DNA from 3 places in the Spirillospora sp. NPDC029432 genome. Region 1 is predicted to be linked to each of the others. Evidence: predicted binding sites of a transcription regulator. Region 1 holds the regulator's gene; each other region holds the start of a gene.

Region 1 (4,959 bases):
AACTTCCGGCTGCGCGACTGGCTGGTCTCCCGGCAGCGCTTCTGGGGCTGCCCGATCCCGATCGTGCACTGCGACGCCTGCGGCGAGGTCCCCGTCCCGGACGACCAGCTGCCCGTCCGGCTGCCCGACGACATGCGCGGCTCCGACCTGGCCCCCAAGGGCACCTCGCCGCTGGCGTCCAACGCCGCCTGGGTGAACACCGAGTGCCCCAAGTGCGGCGGGGCCGCCAGGCGCGACACCGACACCATGGACACCTTCGTCGACTCGTCCTGGTACTACTTCCGCTACTGCTCGCCCGGCTACACCGAGGGCCCGTTCGACGTCGAGCAGGTCCGCCGCTGGATGCCCGTCGACCAGTACACCGGCGGTGTCGAGCACGCGATCCTGCACCTGCTGTACAGCCGGTTCTTCACCAAGGTCCTGTACGACATGGGCATGGTGGACTTCACCGAGCCGTTCACCCGGCTGCTCAACCAGGGCCAGGTCATCCTGAACGGCAAGGCGATGTCGAAGTCGCTGGGCAACATGGTCGACCTGGGCGCCCAGATCGACGAGTTCGGCGTCGACGTCGTCCGGCTGGCGATGCTGTTCTCCGGCCCGCCCGAGGACGACATCGACTGGGCCGACGTGTCGCCGCACGGCATGTCCAAGTTCCTGAGCCGCGTCCACCGGATCGCCACCGAGGTCACCGCCCCGGTGGGCACCGACCCGGCCACCGGCTCGACCGACCTGCGGCGCGCCACCCACCACGCGATCGAGGAGGCCACCGGCCTGGTCGAGGTCCGCCGCTTCAACGTGGCGATCTCGCGGATCATGGAGCTGGTGAACGCCACCCGCAAGGCCATCGACGGCGGCGCGGGCCCCGCCGACCCGGCCGTCCGGGAGGCCGCCGAGGCGATCACGGTGATGCTGTCGCTGTTCGCGCCGTACACCGCCGACGAGACGTGGGAGATCCTGGGCCACGAGGCCCCGGTCGCCACCGCCGGCTGGCCCGCGGCCGATCCGGCGCTGCTGGTCCAGGAGTCGGTGACCTGCGTCGTCCAGGTCGCCGGCAAGGTCCGCGACCGGCTGGAGGTCTCGCCCGGCATCGACCCGGCGGACCTGGAGCGGCAGGCCCTGGAGTCCGCCAAGATCAAGGAAGCGCTGGCCGGCCGCGGCATCCGCAAGGTCATCGTCCGCGCGCCCAAGATCGTCAACATCGTCCCCGCCTGACGGGGACGGCGCACCAGGTCGTACCAGGTCATACCAGGTTCGCTCGGGCGGCACCGGACCCGTTCCGGTGCCGCCGGAGCGGCCCTGACGGGGACTCGCGGGTCAGGGTCCCCGAGAGCTCGAAGAGGCGCTGGGGAGCGCCGAGGCAGCCGAGGAAACGGTCACGGCACCGCCGCGGGGGCGGCGGGCCCGGGCCGGAGGACACGAAGACACGACCGCCCGGGGACGCGGCTTACGCCGCGTTCCCGGGCGGTCACGACAGATCACATACAGCAGGCGGGGGCAGTCCGACGCGGGGGTCAGATGCGGGAGTCACATGGAAGTGTCACATCTTGCGCAGGACCGCTACGACGCGACCGAGGACGGAGGCCTCGTCGCCCGGGATCGGCTCGTAGGCGGGGTTCTGCGGCATCAGCCAGATGTGCCCGTCGCGGCGCTTGAAGGTCTTCACCGTCGCCTCGCCGTCGATCATGGCGGCGACGATGTCGCCCTGCTCGGCGACCGGCTGCTGCCGGACCACGACCCAGTCGCCGTCGGCGATGGCGGCCTCGATCATCGAGTCACCGGTCACCTTCAGCAGGAAGTGGGTGCCCTCGCCGACCAGCTGCTTGGGCAGCGTGAAGACGTCCTCGACGGCCTCCTCGGCCAGGATCGGGCCACCGGCGGCGATGCGGCCGACCAGGGGGACGTAGGCGGGCGCCGGGCGGGTCGCGGTCTCGGCGGCCGTGCCGGGGGCCTCGAACGCCTCATCGTCGGTGCGGACCGGGGTGGTGCCGGGGACCCGGACCTCGACGGCGCGGGGGCGGTTGGGGTCGCGCCGGAGGTAGCCCTTGCGCTGCAGGGCGCGCAGCTGGTGCGAGACGCTGGAGGTGCTGGTCAGGCCGACCGCCTCGCCGATCTCGCGCATCGACGGCGGGTAGCCGCGGCGCTGGACCGAGTCGCGGATGACTTCCAGCACCATGCGCTGCCGCTGGGTGAGACCGCTCTCGTCCCCAGGGCCGTCGGGCAGCTCCCGGACCTTGCTCATCGCTCGTCGCCTCCCCGGCGCTGGATCCGTCACTCCTTGTCATGGCACGTTATCGCGTCCGCACCCGATGATCAAACAATTGTTCGAAGAATGTCCTCGCGTTTCGCCCCCGGATTGATGTACAACATCGTACAGGCGTTCGATCGAAAATGCATTCGAACGCGGGGGAGTGCACGGCTGACCGCAGGAGGGCCGAGATGGCGGGGTCGCCCGAGGGGACGCGCGACAGGACCGATGCCCCGATGACCGCCCCGAAGAGACCGGACGAAGTGGCGGAAAGGCTCACCGGCCACGCCGGCCACGCCGGCCACGCCGGCCACGCCGGCCACACTGGCCGCGCCGGGCGCGCCGGGCGCGTAGAGGGCGCCGGGCGTCCCGCCGGGCCGCCGCCGCTGCGGCTGACCAGGCGCGGCCGCGGCGTGCTGATCGGGACCGTGGCGACCGGGCTGCTGGTGACGTTCTGGCTCACCGCGGGGCTGGGCGCCAGCGCGGGCGACGGCACCGAGCGGCCCGCCCAGCGCATGTCCGACGAGGCCGACCGGGGCGACCGGGCCCGGACCGTGGTGGTCGAGCCCGGCGAGACGCTCTGGGAGATCGCCTCCCGGGACGACCCGGACGGCGACCCGCGGGTCACGGTGCGCCGCATCATCGACCTGAACGGGCTCGCCGGCACGTTCATCCAGCCGGGCCAGGAGCTGCGCATGCCGGCCCGCTAGATTTTTCGGCGCGGCGTGTAGAGAACGCCGCGCCGGCTCCGACCCCTTCGTGAACGGCGCCCGCAGGGGGCGCCAGGAGGAGGGGGCGCCATGGAGCCGCACACCCGCACAGACACCGCGCACGCCGCGCAGGCCAGGGCCGGCCGGCGCGAATGGGCGGGACTCGCCGTCCTCGTCCTGATCGCGCTGATGGTCTCGATCGATGTCTTCGTCCTGCTGCTGGCGCTGCCGCACCTGAGCGCGGACCTGGGCGCGACCGCCACCCAGCAGCTGTGGATCATGGACGTCTACGGCTTCCTGCTGTCCGGGTTCCTGATCACGATGGGCGGGCTGGGCGACCGGATCGGGCGCCGCCGGCTGCTGCTGATCGGGGCGGCCGCGTTCGGCACCGCCTCGGTGGTGGCCGCGTACGCGCCGACCCCCGAGCTGCTGATCGCGGCGCGGGCGCTGCTGGGCGTGGCCGGGGCCACCCTGGCGCCCTCGACGCTGTCGCTGATCGGCACGATGTTCCGCGACCCGCGGCAGCGGTCGCTGGCGATCGGCGTGTGGCTGGTCGGCGTCATGGGCGGCGCCGCGCTCGGGCCGGTCGTGGGCGGGCTGCTGATCGGGCACTTCTGGTGGGGGTCGGCGTTCCTGCTCGGCGTGCCCGCGGCCGTCCTGCTGCTGGTGCTCGGTCCGCTGCTGCTGCCCGAGTACCGCGCCCCCGGCGCGGGCCGGATCGACCTGGCCAGCGTGGCGCTGTCGCTGGCGGCGATCCTGCCGGCCGTGTACGGGATCAAGGAGCTGGCGCACGCCCCGGGGGCGCTGCCCGTCGCCGTGCTGGGCGCCGGGCTCGCCGCCGGCGCGCTCTTCGTCCGGCGGCAGCGGCGGCTCGCCGACCCGCTGATCGACCTGCGGCTGTTCCGCAACCGGGAGTTCGGCGCCGCCCTGGGCGGCACGCTGGCGGCGACGCTGCTGGGCGGCGCGATCATGATGTTCCTGACCCAGCACCTCCAGCTGGTGCAGGGCCTGTCCCCGCAGGCCGCCGCGCTGTGGATGCTGCCCGCGCTCGGCGCCAACACGCTGGGCTTCCAGATCTCCCCGCTGCTGGCCCGGCGGATCCGCCCGGCGCGGCTCATCGCGGCCGGGATGGCCGTGTCGGTCTGGGGGCTGCTGCTGCTGACCCAGGTCGGGACGGACCGCGACCCGGTCCTGCTGATCACCGGCTGGGGGCTGATCGGGCTGGGCTCGGGCCCGCTGGTCACGCTGGCGGCCGACCTGGTGGTCGGCTCCGTGCCGCAGGAGCGGGCCGGTTCGGCGGCGGCCATGAACGAGACCAGCGGCGAGTTCGGGTTCGCGCTCGGCATCGCGCTCCTCGGCAGCGCCGGCACGGTCCTCTACCGGTCCCTGATGGACGCGCCGGGCGCGGCGGGGGAGAGTCTGGCGGGTGCCGTGGCGCAGGCCGGTAGTCTTCCCTCCCCCGCCGGTGAGGCGCTGCTGGAGTCGGCTCGCGCGGCGTTCACCACCGGGCTGCACGCGGTCGCCTTCGGGAGCGCCGTGCTGCTGGCCGCGATGGCCGTGCTGATCGCCGTGCTGCTGCGCCGCGTACCGCCGATCGGCGCCGAGCGCGAGCCCGAGCCCGGCACCGAGCCCGGGTCCGAGCCCGCCGAGCGGCCGGGGCCCGTCCCCGCCGACGCCTCCTGAACGAGCCTGAACGAGAAACGGGAAGACGATGCTGCAGCAGAGGATCAAGGACGCGATCGACCGGATGGTCGCGCAGGGCACCGAGACCGGGGTCCAGGTGTCGGTCTACCGGCACGGCGAGCCGGTGGTGGAGGCCGTCGCGGGCGTCGCCGATCCCGCGACCGGACGCCCGGTCACGCCCGGTACGCCGTTCTACGCGGCCTCCACCGGCAAGGGCGTGACCGCGACGGTGGTCCACGTGCTGGCGGAGCGGGGGGTCCTGGCATACGACACGCCCATCGCCGAGCTGTGGCCGGAGTTCGCCGCGCACGGCAAGGGCGC
Region 2 (4,959 bases), on a different contig from region 1:
CGGTCAATGCCCCGTCTCCTCAGCTCGTGCGACCATCCGTGCCGGTCGCCGCGGCCGCCGGAGATGTTCCCCGTCCCGGACGGTCCGGGCGCGTGCGGGCACCCTTCACCAATGTGGACGCAACGCCCGGGACGGCGGTGCACGGGTCCAGGCCGGCCTCACCGCGGGGACAGGTGATCGGGGACGGGCGGCTAGATGTGGAATGAGCACCCCTTGGATGCCGTTATGGTGGGTGATGTCGGTGTGGCATGTGTCCCCCGGGCTCTACCCTTAGCCTTCGAGGAATACCGACGGGCCGTACGGTCCGGGCAGGAGCCCCGTTGTGCCTTTCGCCGTGAGGCGACCACCACACCGGCCTTGACGTTCAGGCCCCGGCGAGATCATCGATCTCGCCGGGGCCTGGCGTGTTTCCGGGTGTTCTCTTCGCGGGGTCGAGCGTCGGCGGCGCTCGGGAGGAGCTAGGAGAAGGCGGTGACGGCCGCCGCGGCGACGGCGGTGAGCACGCCGATCACGGCGACCGCCACGGCGGCGATGACGCGGATCCGGCGGGGGCGCCGTGGCCTGGCGGTCCTGGCGGCCCTGTCGGCTTTTCCGAGTTTCGAGAAACGATGGGCCAGCCGCGGGTCGTCCTCGCTGAGGTGGACCTCGATCTGCGCGAGGATCCGCCGCTCCTCCATCGACAGCGCCATGCTCTTTACCTCCGGGGGGCGTTCACGTGCCTTGTTCTTCCCCCGGCACCATGATCATTATCCCCCGGCGGCGGCGACGGTCGCGCCGCGTGCGGGGGCGCTCTCGTGGTGGAGCCGGTCGAGCGCGGTGACGTAGTAGGTGTAGGTGGTGCCGCGCTTGGCGGCGCGGTCGAGGATGCCGCCGCCTTCGCGGATGTGGGCGACGAGGGTGGCGGGGTCGACGGGGGCGCAGGCGGGCTTCTGCCCCTCGACGCGGTAGACGGCGTAGGCGTCGGCGTCCTTGGCGGGCCGCCACTGGATCTTGACGCCGTCGTCGCCGGCCTTGGCCTGGACGCCCTGGACGGGCGTGGGGGCCTTGCCGCCGCGGCCGCGGACGACGGGCGGGATGGCGGGGCGGCCGTAGTGGTCCTTGCGCAGGCGTTCGGCGAAGCGCAGCTTGTTGCCGGCGAGGCTGGCGGCGCTGAAGTAGACGTCGCCGCGGACGGCGGGGTGGCGCTTGTTGAGGTCGAGATGGCGCGACAGCTCGCCGGCCTTCTTCCAGGGGCCGCTCTCGCCGACGCGGTAGGCGGCCTGGCCGATGGTCAGCTCGACGTCGGTGCCCTCGACCTGGCGGGCCCACCAGTCGACGAGCTTGGCGTAGTCGGCGGGCCGGTCGCCGATGGTCCAGTACAGCTGGGGGGTGACGTAGTCGATCCACCCCTCCTTGATCCATTTGCGGGTGTCGGCGTACTGGTCGTCGTAGCTCTGCAGGGCGCCGTCGGTGGGCGATCCGGCGCGGTCGTTCCTGGTGTTGCGCCAGACGCCGAACGGGCTGATGCCGAACCGCACGTGCGGCTTGGCCTTGTGGATGGCGCCGGAGAGGTCGCGGACGAGGGTGTCGACGTTGCGGCGGCGCCAGTCGGCCTTGCTCAGGCCCTGGCCATAGGTCTTGTAGGTGGCCTGGTCGGGGTACTCGGCGCCGCCTTCGGGATAGGGGTAGAAGTAGTCGTCGAAGTGGACGGCGTCGATGTCGTACTTGCGGACGACGTCCATGACGGCGTTGGTGGCCAGTTCGCGGACCTGGGGCAGGCCCGGGTCGTACCACAGGCCCTTGCCGTACTTGCGGACCCAGTCGGGGTGCTTGCGGGCGGGGCTGTTGGGCGCGAGCTTGTTGAGGTCGGCCTGGCGGCTGATGCGGTACGGGTTGAACCAGGCGTGGAACTCCAGGCCGCGCGCGTGGGCCTCCTTGAGCATGAAGCCGAGCACGTCGTAGCCGGGGTCCTTGCCGGGGGTGCCGGTGATCCACTGCGACCACGGCTCGTACGGCGAGGGGTAGAAGGCATCGGAGTTCGGGCGGATCTGGACGAAGACGGCGTTGAGGTTCATCGCCTGGGCGGTGTCGAGGAGCCGCCGGTAGTCGTCCTTCTGGCCCTTCTCGGTCTTGCCCTTGGGCCAGTCGATACCGCCGACGGTGGCGATCCACATGCCGCGCAGCTGGCGGTGCCGGGAGTCGCCGGGCGCCTTGACGGCCGGGCATTCGGCCTTGGCGCCGGGCGGTACCGCCCCGGGCCCGTCGTCGGTGCCGCTGGCGGGCAGGCACGCTGTCAGCGCCCCCGCGGTGAGCGCCGCGGCGGCGGTCCTGGTGATGATCCCCGTTCGTCTGGCCATAGACGAGCCATTGTTACGCACCCGTAGCGATGCCATGGACGGAACGGCGATGTCGCCATGCGGCGCGGGCCCGGCTCGCTTGCACTTCATCGAACACCAGTTCTATTGTGCGAGCGTCGAGGAGGGGGATCTTCACATGCGCTGGGACCATCTGCGGCTGGCGGGGGACGAGGGGAACGCGGCGGGTGCGGGCGGCGGCGCGGGGCCGGGGCTGCCGCTGATCGAGCGGGGCGCGGTGGCGCGGACGTTCGACACGCCGGGGTTCCGCGGGATGACGTTCTACGAGGTGCACGCCCGGTCGGTGATCAACAAGGTGCCGGCGGCGTCACGGGTGCCGTTCCGGTGGACGGTGAACCCGTACCGGGGCTGCTCGCACGCGTGCTCGTACTGCCTGGACGGCGCGACGCCGGTGCTGCTGGCCGGCGGCCGGACGCGCCCGATCCGGGACCTGCGGCCGGGCGACCGCGTCTACGGGACGCGGCGCACGGGGCTGGGCCGGCGGTGGGTGGTGACGGAGGTGTTCGACCACTGGCGGACGGTCAGGCGCGCGTACCGGGTCACGCTGGCGGGCGGCACCGAGCTGGTGTGCAGCGGCGACCACCGGTTCCTGGGCGTGGACGGCTGGCGCTACACCGCCGGTCACGACGCGCACGGGCGGGCGCGGCCGGCGCTGGAGGCCGGGGACCGGCTGGTCGCGGTGGGCGCGCCGCCGGTGCCGGGGCGGCGCGGGCCGCGGGAGTGGGCGATGTCACCCGCCGTGGCGCCGTCCGGGCTGCCCGCGGGCGATTCGGCGGGTGAGGGTGTCGCGGCCGGGATACGCGAGGCGGCCCCGGGGGCGGCTCCGGCGGCGGGGGCGCTGGTGGAGGCGTGGGCGTCGGTGGCGGTGGTGTCGGTCGAGGCGCTGGGGTGCGAGCGGGAGATGTTCGACATCACGACCGGCACGGGCGACTTCGTGGCGGGCGGGGTGGTGTCGCACAACTGCTTCGCGCGCAAGACGCACGAGTACCTGGATCTGGATTCGGGCGCCGACTTCGACTCGCGGATCGTGGTGAAGGTGAACGCGGCCGAGCGGCTGCGGCGGGAGCTGGCGGCGCCGCGGTGGCGGGGCGAGCACATCGCGATGGGCACCAACGTGGATTGCTACCAGCGGGCCGAGGGCCGCTACCGGCTGATGCCGGGGATCATCGGGGCGCTGCGGGACGCGGGCAACCCGTTCTCGATCCTGACCAAGGGCGCGCTGATCCTGCGGGACGTGCCGCTGCTGGCGGAGGCGGCCGAGCGCGCGGAGGTGGGCACGGCGGTGTCGGTGGGGTCCCTGGACCGGGACCTGGCGCGGCTGGTGGAGCCGGGCACGCCGGCGCCGGAGCGGCGGCTGGAGGTGTGCGCGGCGCTGACCGGTGCGGGACTGGAGTGCGGGGTGCTGATGGGGCCGGTGCTGCCGTACCTGTCGGACTCGCCGGCGCGGCTGGAGGCGGTGGTGGCGCGGGCGGCCGAGGCGGGCGCGACGTCGGTGTCGCCGATCGTGCTGCATCTGCGGCCGGGGGCGCGGGAGTGGTTCCTGTCGTGGCTGCGCGAGCACCACCGGGACCTGGTGGTCCCGTACGCGCGGCTGTACCGGGGCGGCGCCTACGCGCCCCGCGGGTACCAGGAGCGGATCGCCGGGCAGGTGGCGGAGCTGGCGCGCCGGTACGGCATCGGCCGCCGCGCGCGTCCGCGCCGCGGCGCGCCGCCGCCGTCCCCGCCGGCCGGGCGGGCGGCCGAGCAGCTCACCCTCCCGATGTAAAGAAATCGTCAAGATTCTTCCGAACGCCGGGCGGCGGGCGGGTCGTCTAAACGTGCGTCCAGTCCTCCACGCCACGGAGCCGGCCATGAACGCCATCGAAACGACCGCGCACCCGGGAGCACGCCCGACGGTGACGGCGGTGGTCCCGACGCTGAACGAGGCCGACAACCTGCGCTGGCTGCTGCCGCGGCTGCACGGGGTGGACGAGGTCGTGATCGTGGACGGCGAGTCGGGTGACGGGTCGGCGGAGTTGGCGGCGGCGCTGCGTCCCGACGCGGTGGTCCTGTCGCGGCCGCCGCGCGGGAAGGGCGACGCGCTGCGGGCGGGGTTCGCGGCCGCGTCCGGTGACGTGATCGTGATGCTGGACGCCGACGGCAGCATGGACCCGGCCGAGATCCCGGCGTTCGTGGCGCTGGTGGCGCGGGGCTTCGACTTCGTCAAGGGCACGCGGTACGCGTGCGGGGGCGGTTCGCGGGATCTGACGCTGCTGCGCCGGGCGGGCAACCGGTGGCTGACCCGGGCGGCGAACGTGCTGTACCGGGCGGGGTGGACGGACCTGTGCTACGGGTACGTGGCGCTGCGGCGTTCGGCGGTGCCGCGGCTGGCGCTGCGGTCGACGGGTTTCGAGATCGAGACCGAGATGTGCGTGAACGCGGTGGCGGCGGGGCTGCGGATCGCCGAGGTCGCCAGTTTCGAGGGCGACCGGCTGTTCGGCGAGTCGCATCTGGACACCTGGCGGGACGGGTGGCGGGTGCTGCGGACGATGGTCGGCTCGCGGCTGCGGCCGGTGCGCGCGGGACGGGACGCGGTGGAGGCGCCGCCGGTCCCGTCCCCGGCCGG
Region 3 (4,959 bases), on a different contig from region 1:
GGGGGACGGGGCCGGCGAACCGCCGCCCGGCGTCCCCGGGAGCACCGGCACCGCCGGGGCCTCCACCCCGCCGCCGCGGTCGGGATGCGTGACGGCGTAGTTGTAGCGCCGGGTCAGCATGCCGAGCTGCCCGGACGCCCACTCCGCCACCCGCTGCGCCTCCCGGTACCCGGTGGCGGGGACGCCCGGCGGCGGGCGGTGCCCGTTCAGCCAGCCGCGGATCGCGTTGTCGGCGTCCTGCATCTGCCGGATCAGATGGTTGAGCGCGGGCGGGTCGATGCCGCGGAAGTCGGCGTCGCGCGCGGCCGGGCCGGTCCGCATCTGCCCGGTCATCGCCCCTCCCGCCGCTCGCCGGCTACCAGGATCACACCCGCGTCACGCGCTGTCGAGGGCCTCGCGGACCGACTCCGGGTCGCGCGCCACGACCGCGGCGCCGTTCCCGCCGAGCACGATCGGCCGCTGGATGAGCGACGGGTTGGCCACCATGATCTCGATCCACCGCGCCCGGTCGCGCTCCAGGTCCTTCAGGCCGAGCTCCTTGGCGACCGGCTCGTTCAGCCGCGCCACGTCCCACGGCTCGGCGCCGATCCGCTCCAGCACCGCGGCGAACTCCTCGGCCGTCGGCGGCTCGTCCAGGTAGCGGCGCTCCACGTACTCCACGCCCGCCTCGTCCAGCGCCGCCTTCGCCGCCCGGCTCTTGGAACAGCGCGGGTTGTGCCACAGTTCGGTGCTCATTCGTCCATCCCCACGTCCGCGGACTCGCCGCCGGTGATCCGGAGCAGTTCATCGTACGAGGTCGGGAACACCGTGTGCGGGATCCCGCCGGCCGCCCAGACCTGGTCGTACTTCGCCAGCCACTCGTCCACCAGCGTCCGCACCGGCGCCGGATGCCCGACCGGCGCGACGCCGCCGATCGCCTGCCCGGTCGCCTCCCGGACGAACTCCGGCCTCGCCCGCTTCACCTTCGCCGCGCCGACCAGCGCGGCGACCTTGGCCGTGTCGACCCGGTGCGCGCCGCTCGTCAGCACCAGCAGCGGCGCCCCGTCCGCGTCGAAGATCAGGCTGTTGGCGATGGCCCCCACCTCGCAGCCGACCTGCTCGGCGGCGGCCTTCGCGGTGGGCACCGGCTCGGGCAGCTCCACGACCTCCCCGGCCGCGCCCGACTCCCGCAGCGCGCGGGCGACACGTTCGACGTTGGGATGCATGGCGACCACTCTAAAGTGTCGGAATCCTCCCCGCGGGCACGCGCGTCCAAAGGGGATGACGCGAGGAGCCACATGAGCATGAAGCGCGGCATTGCACTGCTCACCGGCGGAGCCCTGTTGCTCGCGGGCTGCGCGGACGACAAGCCGGCCGCCGAGCAGGCGAACACCCCCACCGCCTCCCCGACGACCACGACCCCCGCCCCCAAGCCGCCGCCCCGCACCCTCAAGGCCGGAGCCAAGGGAGCGGACGTCGAACGGCTGCAGAAACGCCTCAAGGACCTCGGCTACGACCCCGGCAAGGCCGACGGCAGGTACGGGATCTCCAGCCAGATGGCCGTGTGGGCGTTCAAGAAGGTCAACGGCCTCAAGGTCAACAGCACCGTCGGCGCGAAGACCTGGGCCGCCCTGGACGCGCCGCGCCCGCCGCGTCCCATGGCCAAGCGCCGCGAGGCCGACCGCGTCGACGTCGACCTGCGCCGCCAGTACCTCGTCGTCTACCGGGACGGCAGGCCCAGGCTGATCTCCCACATCTCCTCGGGCTCCGGCGAGTACTACTGCGCCAAGGACCGCGGCGCCACGGTCGCCCGCTGCCGCTACGCCACCACCGGCACCGGCGACTTCCTTACGGGCCGCCGCGCGTCCGGCTGGGAGGTCTCGCCCCTCGGCCGCCTCTACAACCCGATCTACTTCAACGGCGGCATCGCGTTCCACGGCGCCCTCGACGTCCCCCGGTACCCGGCCTCGCACGGCTGCGTCCGCCTCCCGATGCACATCGCCGAGTACTTCCCCGACCTGGTGAAGACCGGCGCGCCCGTCCATGTTCGACGCCCGAAGTGACACTCGTTCGAACACGTTGACGAATCGGCGTCAGGACGGTTTACTGTGAATGCGTCGAACTTATGTTCGAGGTGGTACGGGACTCGCGGACCGTGCCAGGGCGACGTCCCCGCCAGAGACGGCGGGACGGACGGCCGGGCGGAGTGAGGGGAAGCTCTCCGCCCGGCCGGCCCGAGCCCGGAAGGAGGCAGTCATGTCCGGAACGATGACCGCACACGGTCTCCACTCTTCTGCCCAGCGCATGCCGAGCCCCCGCCCGCGCGCGCTGCCGGCGCCGCGCCCGGCCCAGACCGCGGTCGGCCAGCTGCACGCCGCCCGCATGGGCCTGGCCGAGGCCGCCGAGGCCACCACGCCCGCGGTCCGCTACGTCTGCGCGCACCTGTCCGCGCTGCGCGCCGCCGCCGCGGTGCTGGCGTCCAAGGAGCCCCGCGACACCCACCACCGCGGCCGCCCCCGCAGCGTGTGGGTGCTGCTCCCCGAGGCCGAGCCGGCTCTGCGCGAATGGGCCGCCTTCTTCGCCGCCGGCGCCGACAAGCGCGCCGCCGCCGAGGCCGGCCTGCCCAGCGCCGTCACGTCCCGCGAGGCCGACGAGCTCCTCCACGACGCCGAGGTCTTCGTCACCCTCGTCGAGGACACCCTGGGCGTCCCCGGCCAGCCGACCCTGCCCATCCCCGAAGCCAGCTGACCGTGTTCATGTGAGACGCTGAGACGCCTTGGCGTCAGGCCTCGACGGCCTTCCTTCGGCGGCGCCTCGCGATCGTCGGCATCGCTCCGAACTCGCCTTGACGCCTGGCTTCGCGACCGGTTCCTCGCGGGCTCGGAACCGGCTTCGCGCGCGATCGCGGAGAGCGGGCCCGCCGTGAACACGTCCCACCGAGCGGCCGAGGCCCCTCCCCTTACGCCCCGGCCGCACCGCGCCGGGGCGCCGAGCCACCTCCCTTCCCCAGGCCCCGGCGCCCCGGCCCGCCCCGCCCCGAGTGCGCCCGCCAGATTCGCCCGCTGAGTCCTCCCGCCCGCGGCGTTCGCGCAGAACGCCCGTCTGGGGCCGGGCCGGGCCAGGGCGGGATCTCCGTTGTCCGGCCGGGCGGGCGCTCTCTGCCTCGCCTTGCGACGAGCCGACGGCGAATGCGTCCTCCGGGCTCCGGCCGCTGGGCCTCACCTTCGGCATCACCTCCTCCGGACGGGAAGGACGCTCGCGCGGCGGCCGAGTCCTCATGGCCTCGGCCGGGTTCTTTCTTCTGGCCGACCTCCGGCTGGTCGCCTCGCCGGCCGGTGCCGCCGGAGAGCCCGTTCCGGCGGTGTTGGTCAGTGGGACTGGGCGTTGGGGGAAATCGGCGGTATGAGAATGTTGGGGCCGGTGGCGAGGAGGGGCGTTGGCGGCGCGTGGCGGGCGGGGACTGGTGCCGCTGCTGGCCTTTCTCGGGGTCATGGCCTACTCGCTGGCGATGGGCGTGATGACGCCGGCGCTGCCGCTCCTGCAGCGGGGGCTGGACACCACGGCGGCCGGGGCCGCGTGGACGCTGACGGCCATGACGCTGTCGGCCGCGGTCTGCACGCCGGTGGCGGGGCGGCTGGGAGATCTGTACGGGCCGCGCCGGGTCCTTCTGGCCGTGCTGGTCGTCGCGGTGGCGGGGATGGTCCTGGCGGCGTCGGCCGGGTCGCTCGGGGTGATGCTGGCCGGCCGGGCGCTGAGCGGGGTCGGCGGAGGCGTCTTCCCGCTGGCGTACACGATCATCCGCGAGGTGTATCCGCCGGAGCGGACCGCGTCGGCGGTCGGGCTGATGTCGTCGATGCTCGGGCTGGGCGGCGCGGTGTCGTGGGTGCTGGCCGGGCCGGTCATCGACCATCTGGGCTGGCGGTGGCTGCTGTGGTTCCCGGTGGCGGGGCTGGTGCCGGGGATCGTGGCGGCGTGGTGGATCGTTCCAGCGACGCGGGGGACGCGGGACGCGCGCGTCGACTGGTGGGGCTCGCTCCTCTTCGCGGGATGGCTGGTCGCCCTGCTGACGGCGCTGACCCAGGGGATGGACTGGGGGTGGGGCTCCCCGGGTGTGCTGGCGCTGGTGGGCGGGGGCGTCCTCGTCTTCGCGGTGTGGCTGGTCGTGGAGCGGCGGGTCGCCGAGCCGCTGGTGGATCTGCGGGTGATGCGGACACGGGGGGTCTGGACGGCCAACGCGGGCTCGCTGCTCTCCGGGTACGCGCTGATGGCGGGCGGGCTGCTGTTCCCGCTGATGGTGCAGCTGCCCGAGGAGGACGGGTTCGGGTTCGGCGGTTCGGCGACGGACGCGGCCCTGCTGCAGCTGCCCGCGAGCGCGGCCATGGCCGTCGCCGGGATGACGGCGGGACTGCTCGACCGGCGGGTCGGTACGCGGGCGGTGCTGTTCGCCGGAGCGCTGCTGACGGCCGCAGGGTACGGGTTCGTCGCCCTCCAGCACGATCACATGTGGCAGCTGTACGCGGGCGGCGTCGCGCGCGGCGTGGGCCTGGGGCTGGCGTATGCGGCGGTGGCCAACCTGGTCGTGCATTCGGTGGAGCCGTCCCAGACGGGCGTGGCGACCGGCGTGAACACCCTCATCCGGAACGTGGGGAACTCGGTCGGGGCGCAGGCGAGCGCGGTCCTGGTCGCCGTGGTGGCGACGGCGGAGGGCGGGTACACGCTCGGGTTCGCGGTGAGCGCCGGGGCGATGGTCGCGGTGATGGGGCTGGCGCTGATCGCGCCGGGGCGGCGGCGCGGCGCGCGGCGGCGCCCGGTGGAACGGCACGCGTCCACCGTGTGATCCTGGGGCGATGCTCTTCCCCGCGGGTGTGACGGCGCTGGTCGTGGCGGCCACCGTGCCGGCGTGGCTGGGGACGCCGGGCCGCCCGCTGGCCGACTGGGCGCTGGTCCTCGCGGTGTGCGCGACGCTGTTCGTACGGCGCC

The links. Region 1 encodes LexA, which represses DNA repair genes until DNA is damaged. Its sites were predicted from a motif close to TCGAACANNTGTTCGA; they were not measured.
Region 2: the regulator LexA is predicted to act here: its motif matches at 2,426-2,441, upstream of AB0881_RS41335 (Rv2578c family radical SAM protein).
Region 3: the regulator LexA is predicted to act here: its motif matches at 2,097-2,112, upstream of AB0881_RS29915 (SAV_6107 family HEPN domain-containing protein).

Annotation. Positions count from the first base shown of each region.
Region 1 covers NZ_JBEZWH010000027.1:75,113-80,071, forward strand. Annotated here, with positions in the region: gene leuS (leucine--tRNA ligase) at 1-1,212, shown strand, start outside; gene lexA (transcriptional repressor LexA) at 1,538-2,239, opposite strand; gene AB0881_RS22090 (LysM peptidoglycan-binding domain-containing protein) at 2,437-2,955, shown strand; gene AB0881_RS22095 (MFS transporter) at 3,046-4,638, shown strand; gene AB0881_RS22100 (serine hydrolase domain-containing protein) at 4,667-4,959, shown strand, end outside.
Region 2 covers NZ_JBEZWH010000134.1:3,070-8,028, forward strand. Annotated here, with positions in the region: gene AB0881_RS41320 (ATP-binding protein) at 1-7, opposite strand, end outside; gene AB0881_RS41325 (DUF3040 domain-containing protein) at 459-689, opposite strand; gene AB0881_RS41330 (family 10 glycosylhydrolase) at 747-2,336, opposite strand; gene AB0881_RS41335 (Rv2578c family radical SAM protein) at 2,473-4,119, shown strand; gene AB0881_RS41340 (glycosyltransferase family 2 protein) at 4,205-4,959, shown strand, end outside.
Region 3 covers NZ_JBEZWH010000049.1:48,028-52,986, reverse strand. Annotated here, with positions in the region: gene AB0881_RS29935 (hypothetical protein) at 1-333, opposite strand, end outside; gene AB0881_RS29930 (arsenate reductase family protein) at 376-735, opposite strand; gene AB0881_RS29925 (YbaK/EbsC family protein) at 732-1,205, opposite strand; gene AB0881_RS29920 (L,D-transpeptidase family protein) at 1,278-2,042, shown strand; gene AB0881_RS29915 (SAV_6107 family HEPN domain-containing protein) at 2,236-2,727, shown strand; gene AB0881_RS29910 (MFS transporter) at 3,416-4,816, shown strand; gene AB0881_RS29905 (histidine kinase) at 4,827-4,959, shown strand, end outside.